Regions from separate parts of the Bradyrhizobium sp. 18BD genome, predicted to be linked through region 2. Evidence: predicted binding sites of a transcription regulator. Region 2 holds the regulator's gene; the other holds the start of a gene.
The links. The regulator LexA, encoded in region 2, represses DNA repair genes until DNA is damaged. The targets are predictions, from matches to a motif close to TGTTCNNNNTGTGTTCNG.
Positions count from the first base shown of each region.

Region 1: the regulator LexA is predicted to act here: its motif matches at 3,705-3,722, upstream of RAD16_RS19570 (PA0069 family radical SAM protein).

Region 1 is NZ_JAVAYL010000010.1:128,888-135,525, forward strand. Features, by position in the region: gene RAD16_RS19555 (glycosyltransferase family 39 protein) at 1-1,033, opposite strand, end outside; gene RAD16_RS19560 (ribonuclease HII) at 1,133-1,951, opposite strand; gene RAD16_RS19565 (VOC family protein) at 2,025-2,492, opposite strand; gene RAD16_RS19570 (PA0069 family radical SAM protein) at 2,517-3,683, opposite strand; gene RAD16_RS19575 (phosphoketolase family protein) at 3,905-6,292, shown strand; gene RAD16_RS19580 (acetate/propionate family kinase) at 6,297-6,638, shown strand, end outside.
Region 2 is NZ_JAVAYL010000030.1:33,995-40,632, forward strand. Features, by position in the region: gene RAD16_RS37130 (ComEC/Rec2 family competence protein) at 1-1,258, shown strand, start outside; gene RAD16_RS37135 (GAF domain-containing protein) at 1,268-2,209, opposite strand; gene RAD16_RS37140 (hypothetical protein) at 2,402-2,833, opposite strand; gene RAD16_RS37145 (hypothetical protein) at 3,030-3,233, opposite strand; gene lexA (transcriptional repressor LexA) at 3,421-4,122, opposite strand; gene RAD16_RS37155 (molybdopterin molybdotransferase MoeA) at 4,299-5,510, opposite strand; gene RAD16_RS37160 (hypothetical protein) at 5,741-5,935, opposite strand; gene RAD16_RS37165 (HAD family hydrolase) at 6,092-6,638, opposite strand, start outside.

The DNA.
Region 1 (6,638 bases), on a different contig from region 2:
CGCGGCGCATCGCGATGAGGTCGCCGGCCGTCACCACCACGGCAAGTCCGGACAACACCAGCACGACACCGGCACCGCCAACGACGGCATCGAGCCCGAGCACGCCCGCGATCAGCACCGCACCGAGCGCCGGCGCCAGCGCAAAGAAATAGACGAAGTTGCGCGCCAGCGGCTCGACCGGCGGGCGGTAGATGATCGGCGCCTCCTCGCCCTTGGCGACGAACACCCCGGTGTTGAGGAAGGTCAGCGCGGGAATCGCGGCTGCGCCGAGCACGAGCCCGCCGAGCAGCCAGGCCGCATGGATGGCGCGGGCGTTCAGCTCCTCGACCTGCGGCAAGGTCGGCAGCACCAGCGTCTCGGCGCGCATCAGCCAGACCGCATAGGGCATCGCCAGCACTGCGACGACGATCAGCGCGAACAGCGGATCGAGCGCGAGCAGCGTGCGGCGGCCGCCGGCGGTGGAGACCGCGAAGATGACGAGCAGGAGCAGCAGGAAGATCGCCGCCGGCGTGGTGAGCAGCAAGAGACCCGCCTCGATCGACCAGGCGAACCAGGCATTGCCGCGGCGCTGGCCGATGATCTGCCAGGAGTGCAGCAGCAGCAGCGCCCAGAGCGGGCGCGCCAGCACCAGCGGGCCGAAGTCGAGCGCGGGCGAAGAGAACGCCAGCACCGTCATGGTCAGGAGCACGGCGAGCACCGCCTGCTGCGAGCCGACCACGGCGCGGGAGAGATGGTAGAGCGCGATGAAGGTCGCGATCTCGCAGAGCTGGGCGAGCACATAGACGCCGAACATATGGCCGCCGGCGGCGCGGTAGGCGATGTCGGCGAGCCAGATCGGCAAGGGCGGGCCGAGATCAGTCCCGACCTGGTATTCCCGGCCGAAGGCCAGCAGGGTCGCCAGCGTGCCGGGCGGGCTGCGGTAGAACACCAGCGCCACGAACAGCCACATCGCCGCCTGCAGCAGCACGACGATCCACACGATCAGCCGCGGCCGGGCGCGAATGAGCTCGATGACCAGGGAGGTAAACCGCATGCAACGCCCGAAAGATGCAGCCAACCCGTCCAGCCGGCCCTATTCGCTCAAGACTGTTTTGATAAAGGGCGCTGCGCGTCGTGGCAACGACCGTCTACGCTAGAGGCCTGCTGAAGCATCGATTTCGACGGCCGCGTCCACCTGCACCTCGACCTCGGCAACTTCGAACAGATCCTGCACCGGCTCGACTGTCCAGGGCATGTGCTTGGCGCGCGCAGCCGCAACGGGGGCGAAGAAGCTGCGGTGATGGATCGTGGGGCCGAGGCGGTCGAGCGCGGCGAGATGCTCGGGGACGGCGTAGCCCTTGTGCTGCTCGAAGCCGTAGCCGGGGCAGTCCTGCGCCAGCGCGCACATCAGGCGGTCGCGCGTCACCTTGGCGACGATGGAGGCAGCCGCAATCGACAGCACGATACCGTCGCCGCCGATCACCGCCTCGCAGTCGCACGCCGTGTCGAGCCGGTCGCGGCCGTCGACGAAGACGTGGCGGGGCGCCTCGGGCAGCGCCACCACCGCGCGCTTCAGCGCCCAGAGCGAGGCCCGCAGGATGTTGTCGCGGTCGATTCGCGCCGTGGATGCGACGGCAACCGAGACCTGTGCGGTGGCGCAGATCCTGTCGAACAGCTTTTCGCGCTCCTCGGCGGTCAGCCGCTTGGAATCGTCGATGCCGCGCGGGATGCGGTCGGGATCGAGAATCACTGCGGCCGCGACCACGGGACCGGCCAGCGGTCCTCGGCCGGCCTCGTCACAGCCCGCAACCGGCCAGACGCCGCGCTTGATCAGCGCGCGCTCGCGGCGGAAACTTGGCGATGTAACCGCGATGATGGCTTTCTTGCCGACCGCGGCCTTGGCAGGCGCAGCCTTCTTCTCGGCAGCCTTCGCATCCTCGGTAGGCTTTGGGGCGGACTTGTCTCGAATCATGGCCGGGATCGTGCGCAAGCAGCCTCACTCGCGCAACCGGGAACCCCTGACAATTCCCGTTATTCAGGCCGCCCTATTCCGCCAGGTGCACCCGCCGGTCGTCGCCGACCTCGATACCGGGCGCGACCACGACCTCCCAGGGATGGCCGTCGGGATCGGCGAAATAGCCGGAATAGCCGCCGTAATCGGTCTCGTGCGCGGCCTTCAGCAACTTCGCGCCCTTGCCGAGCACGAAGGCCAGCACCGCATCGACCTCCTCGCGGGTCCGGCAGTTCCAGGCGAGCGTGATGCCGCGGAAGGCCGATGGCCGGGGATCGTCGGGCAACTTGGCGTCGGCTGCGAGCAGATCCCAGGGATACAGTGCGAGCACCGGACCGCCGGTGTCATAAAACGCAACCGCCTCCCCGGTCGCCTTCAGCCGGCGCGAGAAGCCGAGCGCGTCGTAAAAGGCGATGCTGGCCCGGATGTCGCTGACGCCGAGCGTGATAACGGTGAGCCTTGGCATAAGCTCTGGCACCGGAGCCGGCAATTCCTTACTCATGTGACGCCTCTTCCACTTCGTCTCTCAGAACAGGCTTAGCTGCTCGCCGTTCTGCTTCGGCCGCGCAAAGTGATCCGTGGTCAGCTTCGAGCGCCGTTTGTTGAGGCCGAGCCTGTCGCAGGCGATCTCGAAGCGGCGGCCGATGGTCCAGGCCATCGGGCCCGTGCCCTTCATGCGCTCGCCCCATTTGGCGTCGTAGTCGCGGCCGCCGCGCATGTCGCGGATCAGCGTGAAGACGTGGCGATAGCGGTCCGGATAGTTCGCCATCAGCCACTCGCGGAAGAGATCGCGCACCTCCAGCGGCAGCCGCAGCAGCACGTAGGAGGCTTCCTTGACGCCGGCATGGGCGGCGGCATCCAGAATGCGCTCGATCTCGGAATCGTTCAGCGCCGGAATGACGGGCGCGACCATCACGGTGGTCGGAATACCGGCCTCCGAGAGCTGCTTCAACGCCTCGAGCCGCTTCGGCGGTGTCGAGGCCCGCGGCTCCATGGTGCGCGCGAGTTTTGAGTCGAGCGAGGTCACGGAGATCGCGACCTTGGCAAGGTTCCGCTTGGCCATGCGCGCGAGAATGTCGATGTCGCGCACCACCAGCGCCGACTTGGTGACGATGCCGACGGGATGGCCGGTACGCTCCAGCACCTCCAGAATGCCGCGCATGATTTTGCGCTCGCGCTCGATCGGCTGATAGGGATCGGTGTTGGTGCCGATCGCGATCATCCGCGGCTCGTAGCCGGCGGCCGCGAGCTCCTTCTCGAGCAGCGCAGGCGCCTCGGGCTTCACGAACAGCTTCGACTCGAAATCGAGCCCCGGCGACAGACCGAGATAGGCATGGGTCGGCCGCGCGAAGCAGTAGACGCAACCGTGCTCGCAGCCGCGATAGGGATTGATCGAGCGGTCGAAGCCGATGTCGGGGGAATCGTTGCGTGTGATCACCTTGCGCGAGGTGTCGACCGCGACCGTCGTCTTGAACGGCGGCAGCTCTTCCAGGCTCTGCCAGCCATCGTCGAAGGCGACGCGCGCCTCGGCCTCATAGCGGCCGCTGGCGTTGGACTGCGCGCCCCGGCCGCGCCTGCGGGCGCGGTCGATGGCGACGCCAAGCTCGGGAAAGTCAGAGTCCGCACCCGCCGGCTCGGAGGGCGCCTTGACCGGCGGGTGCTTGAGAGCATGAGAGGATGCTGCTGGACTCATGCAGCCAAGATAGCACGCAAAAGGAACAAATCAAGAACGCAAACAAAAAACGTGAAAACAACCCCATGCACAGTAGAGCTGCCCAAACTTCGCGCGCTGACTTTTGACCTCACGCAACACTGCGTGAGCCTGATCCCGTTTGATGCGGGCAAGTATCAATCTTGGGATCGATCTCGCCGGAACTCGGTTGATGACGATCCCGGGTGAAGGTCGGCAGGAACATGACAAATCAACAACAATCGCGCGCGGCGAGCAACGACCTCGATCTCCTCGATCGCTACTGGCGCGCCGCGAACTATCTCTCCGTCGGGCAGATTTATCTCCTGGACAATCCGCTGCTGCGCGAGCCGTTGCGGCCGGAGCACATCAAGCCGCGCTTGCTCGGTCATTGGGGCACGACGCCCGGCCTGAACTTCATTTATGCCCACCTCAACCGCGTCATCCGCGCGCTGGACGTCAGTGTGCTCTATGTCTGCGGTCCCGGCCATGGCGGCCCCGGCATGGTCGCCAACACCTATCTGGAAGGCAGCTACAGCGAGATCTATCCGGACATCGCGCGCGATGCGGACGGATTGCGAAAGCTTTTCAGACAGTTCTCCTTTCCCGGCGGCATTCCGAGCCATGCGGCGCCGGAAACGCCGGGCTCGATCCACGAGGGCGGCGAGCTCGGCTACGCGCTGGTGCACGCCTATGGCGCAGCGTTCGACAATCCCGATCTGATCGTTGCCTGCGTCGTCGGCGACGGCGAGGCCGAGACCGGCCCGCTGGCAGCGTCCTGGCACTCCAACAAGTTCATCAATCCCGCCCATGACGGCGCGGTTCTGCCGATCCTGCATCTCAACGGCTACAAGATCGCCAACCCGACCGTGCTCGGGCGAATGCCCGACAGCGAGATCCGCGATCTCTTCCGTGGGTTCGGCCACGAGCCGCTGTTTGTGGAAGGCGACGATCCCAAATTGATGCACCAGGCCATGGCCGATGCGTTCGATGTCGCGTTCGCCAGCATCCGCTCGATCCAGCAGCACGCCCGGGACGGCAAGAAGAGCGTCGAGCGGCCGCGCTGGCCGATGATCGTGCTGCGCAGCCCGAAGGGCTGGACCGGCCCGAAGGAGGTCGACGGCAAGAAGGTCGAAGGCTTCTGGCGCGCGCATCAGGTTCCCGTTGCGAGCTGCCGCGAGAACCCGGCGCACTTGAAGATCCTCGAAGACTGGATGCGCAGCTACGAGCCGGAAAAACTGTTCGACACGAGCGGCGCGCTCATTCCCGAGCTTCAGGCGCTCGCACCCGACGGCATCCGCCGTATGGGCGCCAATCCGCATGCCAATGGCGGCCTGCTGAAGAAGGAGCTGAAGCTGCCGGACTTCCGCAGCTTTGCACTCGACGTGCCACAGCCCGGCAGCGTCACGGGAGAGGCAACACGCGAGCTCGGCAAATTCCTGCGCGACGTCATCCGCCTCAACGCCGGGGAGCGCAACTTCCGTATCATGGGCCCGGACGAGACCGCCTCAAACCGGCTGGACGCCGTATTCGAGGCGACCGAACGGGCCTGGATGGAGCCGATCGAAGCCTACGACGTGCATCTCGCGCAGGACGGCCGCGTGATGGAGGTCTTGAGCGAGCATCTCTGCCAGGGCTGGCTGGAGGGTTATCTGCTCACCGGACGGCACGGCTTCTTCTCCTGCTACGAGGCCTTCATCCACATTGTCGATTCCATGTTCAACCAGCACGCCAAATGGCTGAAGGTGACGCGACATCTGCCATGGCGGCGTCCGATCGCCTCGCTCAATTATCTCCTGACCTCGCATGTCTGGCGTCAGGACCATAATGGCTTCAGCCATCAGGATCCGGGCTTCGTCGATCTCGTCGCCAACAAGAAGGCCGACATCGTCCGCATCTATTTCCCGCCGGATGCCAACACCCTGCTGTGGATCGCCGACCACTGCCTGCGAACCTACAACCGCATCAACGTCATCGTTGCCGGCAAGCAGCCCGCGCCGCAATGGCTATCGATGCAGGAGGCGGCGACACATTGCGATGCCGGCATCGGCATCTGGACCTGGGCCGGCAACGAGGACGCGAATGGGGAGCCCGACGTGGTGATGGCCTGCGCCGGCGACGTGCCGACACTGGAGACCCTCGCCGCCGTCGACCTGCTGCGCAAGGCGCTGCCGGACCTCAAGATCCGCGTCGTCAACGTCGTCGACCTCATGACGCTGCAACCGAGCGAGCAGCATCCGCACGGCCTGTCCGACCGCGACTTCGACAGCCTGTTCACATCGGACAAGCCCGTGATCTTCGCCTACCACGGCTATCCCTACCTTATCCACCGCCTCACCTATAACCGAACCAACCATGCCGGCATGCATGTGCGCGGCTTTGCCGAGGAAGGCACCACCACGACGCCGTTCGACATGGTCGTGCTCAACGAGCTCGATCGCTATCACCTCGCGATCGAGGCGATCGAGCGCGTGCCGGGGCTTGCGACCAGGGCCGCGCAGGTCAAGCAGCAGTTCCGCGACAGGCTGATCGAGCATGCGCGTTACGTGCGCGAGCACGGCGAGGACATGCCGGAGATTCGCGACTGGGTCTGGCCGGGCAAGACGGGTTGACGTCGTGGCGGCGTCGGTCCTCGTCCTCAATGCAGGCTCGTCGAGCATCAAGTTCGGCCTGTTCGATATCGCAGGAGCCGAGCCTGCCTTGCTCTGCAAGGGCCTGCTCGACGAGCACGAGGCAAAACCCCGGCTCGTCGTGAAGGGCCCCGCGGGCCAAGATCTGTTCGAGACGCAGAGGGACACTGACAGCGGCCATCTGTTCGCCGACGTGCTCGGCTTTATTGACGATCATTTCGAAGGCCGCTTGCGCGCGGTCGGCCATCGCGTGGTCTATGGCGGTCGGGACTATTCCGGCCCGATCGAACTGACGGATGATGTCTACGCAAAGCTGGAGGCGCTGACG
Region 2 (6,638 bases):
TGCCGCGGCGCTGGTCGCGGCCGCGTTCTATCTGCTGCTGTCGGGAGCGGAAGTTGCGACGCAAAGATCGTTCTTCATGACCGCGGTGGTGCTGATCGCCGTGATGGTCGATCGCCGCGCCATCACCTTTCGCACGCTGGCGGTGGCCGCGCTGATCGTGCTGGCGGTCGCGCCGGAAGCGCTGGTGCATCCGAGCTTTCAGATGTCGTTCGCGGCAACGCTCGGCCTCGTCGCGCTGGTGCAGATCGGTATGCCGAACCTGTTCGCCTCGCCTGATCATTCCGCGACCGCGCGGATTGCCCTGTGGGGCGGCCGCGAGATCGCGATGCTGTTCCTGGCCTCGCTGATCGCGGGGCTCGCGACCACGCCCTATGCCGCCTTCCATTTCCACCGCGTCACGCCCTACGGCGTGCTGGCCAATCTCGGCGCCATGCCTGTCGTCTCGGCGCTGGTGATGCCGGCCGGGCTGCTGGGATTGCTTGCGGCGCCGTTCGGGCTCGACGGCGTGTTCTGGTGGCTGATGGGGATCGGCATCGACTGGATGGTCATGGTCTCGCGCTGGGTGGCGGCCCTGCCGGGTGCGATCGGCCGCCTTCCGGCGTTCGGGATCGCGCCGCTGATCGCGGCCAGCCTCGGGATCATCGTCATGGGTCTGCTGCGCACGCCGCTGCGGTGGTCGGGCGCGGCGGTGCTGCTGGTTGCGGTCCTGTGGGGGCTGACCGCGCGGCAGCCCGATATCCTGATCGCGAGTGACGGGCAGAGCGTCGCGGTGCGGGGCAGGAACGGGCACCTGCATTTGGTCAGGGCCAGCAAGGACGGCTTCCTGCTGAAGGAATGGCTCGCTGCCGACGCCGATCCGCGCGATACCGGGAGCGGCTCGCTCAGTGACGGCGTGTCATGCGATGAGGCCGGCTGTGTCACGCCGCTCGCCGACGGCCGCCTGGTCGCCCTGGCGTTGCGCATCGACGCGCTGGCGGACGATTGCAGCCGCGCCGCGCTGGTGGTGACGGCCCGTCCCGCGCCCCCGGATTGCGCTGCGATGGTCGTTGACCGGCAGCGTCTCGCTGCGCAGGGCGCGCTCGCGCTGACCCAGCGCGGTGACGGCTTTGCGGTTCAGGCAGTGAAAGCCAGAGGCACCGACCGCCCGTGGGCGCCGGCAGCCGCCGGCGAAGCGGATTTCGGCGTGAGCCTTGTGCCCCGGGCGGCGGCTCCCCGGGACGCCACGCCGTCCGAGGCCGATCTGCAGGCCGACGACTGAACGGGCCGGCTACAGGTACCAGGCCAGCACGGCGTCGAGCCCGGCGCTCCCGATCACCGGCAGGGCTACCATCTGGCTCAGTCCGGCGGCACGGGCCTCAATGGCTGCGACCGAACCATCATGCGCGAAATCGTCGTTGAGAGCGGGCATGCCGGTCGCCCAGGCGCCCCCGATGCTGCCGTCGCCCCTGGCGATGGATCTGGTCGCATAGAACGCGGCAAGGTCGGTCTGCGCGCTGCAATCGCCGGCGCGATAGACCAGCGCGGAACGGGCCTCGTTCGGCACCCAGATCTCGAAGCGCCGCGCGATCGGTGTCGCCTGCGCGGAGAGGAAGGTCAGCACCCAGGTCTGGTCGCGCTCGGTGCGGTAGGGAACGCCAACGCCGAGATTGATCCCGACCTCCGCGGCCTCCTCCCAGCGCAGGAAACTCTTGGCGTTGTGCAGGTCCTTGATGATCAGCGGCAGGCCGGCTTTCCAGGTGCGGCCCGGCAGGCCGAAGCCGCGCGGAAACCTGGTGTGGCGGGAGTTGAACTCGAACATGTCGGCGGTGCCATAGTAGCCGTCGACGAGTGCCATTTCGTGGGACGTATCGGGATCGTTGTGCCAGAGCTCGATCGCACCGACATGCGCCGCGTCGTCGCCGCAGAACAGCACCATCACGGCCTGCAGGAATTCGCCCGAAAAGACCGGCACCGCGACGCCGCAGGTGAGGCCTGCCGCGAGCGCCTGGTCGGTTCGCTTGAAATAGGAATTGGCGAATTTGGTGAGGATGACGGGATGACCGGCGGCCCAGGCCTTGCCGGGAAGGCCCTCGTCATGACCGAAGCGCAAGTCCTCGCTCACGGCCTTGAACGCGGACAGCCCCTCGCCGTAGAGGCCTCCTCCGAATTCCAGCCGCATGCGCGTGCGATCAGGCACCCAGAGTTCAACGACGCGAATGAAGGTTTTCATCGAACGTGTCCGCCGCCTCAAGTCACTGGCAGCATCGGCCATTTACCGGCGGAGCGGACGTTCAAAATTCAGGCAGGGCCGCGCAAACTTCGTGCGACGCAAGGGGAACACAAGCATCACCACGTCGCCGGCCACGGCCGGCGATGGCGATTTCCATTCTGGCCCCGACCTGCGAGCCGGGGATCGCTCCGATCAGCCGATCGGCAGACGCGTGATCGTCGGCCTGTCGGCAACGATTTGCGGCGTCTGCTCGCGCTCGCCGAGCGGCTGGGTCACGGGCAGTTGCAGCACGGTTGCGCGCTGGCCTTCGACGAGCTGTGTCACCAACACGTATTTGCCGTCGGCAAATTCGATCGCGTCGTGATGACGATCGGGAATGTGCGGATCGACCTTGCCGAACTTGCCGACGCGCGAATTGATCGTGCGTGTCCAGATCCAGCGATTGTCGTAACGGACGTTGTCGGCGAAAGCGAGCTCCGTTCCCGGCAGCAGACATACGGCGACGGACATGTCCGCTTCGGAAGCGAAGCCGCGCGTCGAGGTGCCGCGGAAGGTTGTCGTGACGATCGTCTCGCCGACTTCTGCGGGACGCGTCGCGACGGCGTGCAGGCTGTAGTCACACATCGTGTTGCTCCTCATTCGAAGATAGCAACCCGCGCCTCTGTTTCGGAGGCGCAGGCCTCTATCAGAGTGGAAGCCCATCAGGTTCTGCTTGGTTGTGGGCAAATCTGCGGCTTGGATCCGCGGGCCGCCATCACAATATCTTTTTCAAATACTGGAGGAACAAAGTCCGCTCCCGTGCATTTAGCGGCCTTATCCGTCAGCGGCCTGCAGGTGCCGACCAGCCGGAGTATGGCCAGACCGGTTGTGACGGCTGCGCGACGGCGTTGCGTGCATTGCGGAATTGTTCGCTCGCCGCTGCCGGTGTTGCCTTGCGGGCATGGTGCGGCTCTGCGGCGATGGCTTGCGACGCGGATTCTGCGATCAGCGCCATCATGATTGTGCTCAAGACGATCTTGCGCATGGTTGTCTCCTCGGTCTGTCAAAGGCCTTACGAAGCGATGCGGGCTTCGTGCGGCGTGCCGAGGATCTAGCGCTGGAGAGGTGGCGGGATAATCTGCGCAAAACCAGAAAGACTATCCAGCCGGAGCGGACAATCATCCGCTCCATCGTTTAAGGCGCGGTCGCCAGAGGGCGCCGCGCGGACGTGTTCAGTACTTCCGGTAAAGCCCGATCAGCTTGCCCTGAATCTTGACCCGGTTGGGCGGCAGGATGCGGACCTCATAGGCGGCGTTGGCGGGCTCGAGCGCGATCGAGGCGCCCCGGCGGCGGAAGCGCTTCAGGGTTGCCTCTTCGTCGTCGATCAGGGCCACCACGATGTCGCCGGTGTCGGCGCTCTCGTTGCGCTGGATCAGCGCCATGTCGCCGTCGAGGATGCCGGCTTCCACCATGGAATCGCCGCGCACTTCGAGCGCGTAGTGCTCGCCCGAGCCGAGCATGTCGGGCGGAACGCTGATGGTGTGGCTGCGGGTCTGCAACGCCTCGATCGGCGTGCCGGCCGCGATCCGACCCATCACCGGCACGGCGACGGGACGCTCGCCCTCGTCGGCGGGCGGGCTTGAGGTGGTGCGCACCTTGCCGAGATTGCCCTCGATGACGCTGGGCGTGAAGCCGCGGCGGTTGCCGGCGGCGGCCTGCAGCTCGGGCAGCTTGATCACCTCGATGGCGCGGGCGCGGTTGGGCAGGCGGCGGATGAAGCCGCGCTCCTCGAGCGCGGTGATCAGGCGATGGATGCCCGACTTCGAGCGCAGGTCGAGCGCGTCCTTCATCTCATCGAAGGAGGGCGGCACGCCGCTTTCCTTCAGCCGCTCGCTGATGAACCGCAGGAGCTCGTATTGTTTGCGCGTTAACATCTCGACCAAAATCCCCCGGTTGATGTCGTTCGATTCCGAGACGCTGAATTCAGCGATAAGCCGCTACATGCTCGAAACAAATCATGAACGGACACTATATGTTCGATACATGTTCCGCAACTGCTTAATTTACCGTGAACGCGACAAAGTTCGCGGAACGCGTGCGAACGAAGCGGTCAGACGGGCAGTCGCAGCACCTCGCAAGGCGCACCGGCCTCGGCCTTCGGTGCGAATGGTGCGCGCACGAGAAGTGCCTGTGCCGCAGCGAGATTCGCAAGCAGCGAGGAGTCCTGGTGGTTGACCGGATTGGCAACGAGCGTGCCGTCGTCGCGCATATCGAGGCGCGCGCGCAGATAATCCTCGCGCTGGTCATTGGCGCCGACGGCGCGGCCGAGCACGGCGCGTTCGCGGCGATGATGAATCACCTGCTGGCCTGCCAGCGCGCGAATCAGCGGCACCAGAAACAGGAAACCGCAAACGTAGGATGACACGGGATTGCCGGGCAGGCCGATCACGCGCATCGCCCCGAGTTGTCCGTTCATCATCGGCTTGCCCGGCCGCATCGCGATCTTCCAGAACGCCATCGAGATGCCTTCGTCCCGCAGCGCCTGCTGCACCAGGTCGTGGTCGCCGACCGAAGCACCGCCGGTGGTGATGAGGATATCGGCGCCGCTCTCGCGGGCGCGGCGGATACCGGCGGTGGTGGCGGCAAGCGTGTCGGCGGCGACGCCGAGGTCGATGGTGTCGGCGCCCTCGCTGCGGGCGAGCGCGTGCAGGGCGTAGCCGTTGGAATAGACGATCTGGCCGGGGCCGGGCGTCGTGCCCGGCATCACCAGCTCATCGCCGGTGGCGAGGACCGCAACCTTCGGGCGGCGACGGACGGGCAGAAGCGGGTGGTTCATCCCGGCGGCGAGGGCGAGGTCGCGCTCGGTGAGCCGGGCTCCCTTGCGCAGCAGCACGTCGCCTTCCGAGAAGTCGACGCCGGCGGGGCGGATGTGCCGTCCCGTCACCGCGGCTTCCTTGATCGTGATGCGCTTGCCGTCTGCGACCGTGTCCTCCTGGATCACGACCGCGTCGGCGCCGTCAGGCACGACGCCGCCGGTGAAGATCCGCACGGCTTGGCCGGCACCGACCGTTCCGGCGAATGGCCGGCCCGCCGCGACCTCGCCGATCACGGTGAGCTGGGCATCGACCTTCGCTGCGTCCGCCGCGCGTACCGCATAGCCGTCCATCGCCGACATCGCCTGCGGCGGCTGGGTCCGCTGCGCCGCGACGTCGCGGGCGAGCACGCGGTGAAAGGCTTGGTCGAGAGCGACCGATTCTTCGGGCAGCGGCTCTGCGCCGGCAAGCACCGCGGCGAGCGCGTCAGAAACCGGCATCAGGGCCACGGTGAAAACTCCAGCTGCGCCCGTTCGGGCAAATCGGCGGCGAGAGTTCTAGCCGAGTGCAGGCACAGAGGCAAAACGGGTGGCCGCGCGGGATGATTTATCCTGCGTCATGCGCTTGGCGATGAGAGGCAGCATCACGTCCGCCGCGGCATGATCCGGAAGGCGAGACAGACCGGCACGAGGGTGGCCATGGCGAGGACGAGAAAGACGAGAGCCACGGCCAGCATCGGTCAGGTCTCCGGCTGTTTGCCCGGACTGACGTCCGGCGCAATCGGCCCCTGATCCTTGTCGGGCATCGGGTCGGCCTGGGCTTTCAGGTCGGCGGCCTTGCTGATCAACTTTGCGGAGAGGTCAGAATCCGAAGTGGTTCTGGCGAATTTCATCAGCAGGGAGGCCTGCTTGGTGAGGTAGGTTTTGCCCAACACGACGATAGGTCCGATGTAGAATTCCCAACGGACTCATGAGTCCTGAACGGGACATTCGTTCCCCGAACTCCGTACAAAAATGCACAAAGTAATTTGGTTCCTCATTTTCGGCGGAATGAGTTCCGGGAACCGGATGGCGCGATGGCGGAATGCCAGTCAGATTCCCAGCGCCCTCAGCGCGTTGCCGACATCCTGGGGCGAGGTCACATGCACCGCGGTCAAACCGCAGGCACGGGCGCCCTCGATGTTCTCGGCGAGGTCATCGAAGAACACGATTCGGTTTGCCGGCACGCCCATCGCCGCGATGACATGGTCGAAGGCTTCCGCATCCGGCTTGCGCAGACCTATGCTGGACGAGAGGTACAGCTCGCGGAAATGGCCGAGCAGGCCGGCATATTCCTTCGAGAAATAGTCGACATGCGGCCGGTTGGTGTTGGAGAAGGCGTAGAGCGGCATTTGCTTGGCCGCGCGCGGCAACAGCTCGGCGATGTCAGGCATCTCGCCGGCGAAGATCGCGTTCCATCCCTCCAGGAACTGCGCATCGGAGATCTCGATGCCGAGCAATGCGCGCAGCGACCGGAAATAATCCTCGTCGCTGATCTTGCCGACCTCATGCAGCCGGTAGGCCTCGCTGTCACGTACAAAGCGCGCGACGACGGCTTCGGGCTCGCACCCCGCATGTCCCGCCCAGCAGGCGATTGCC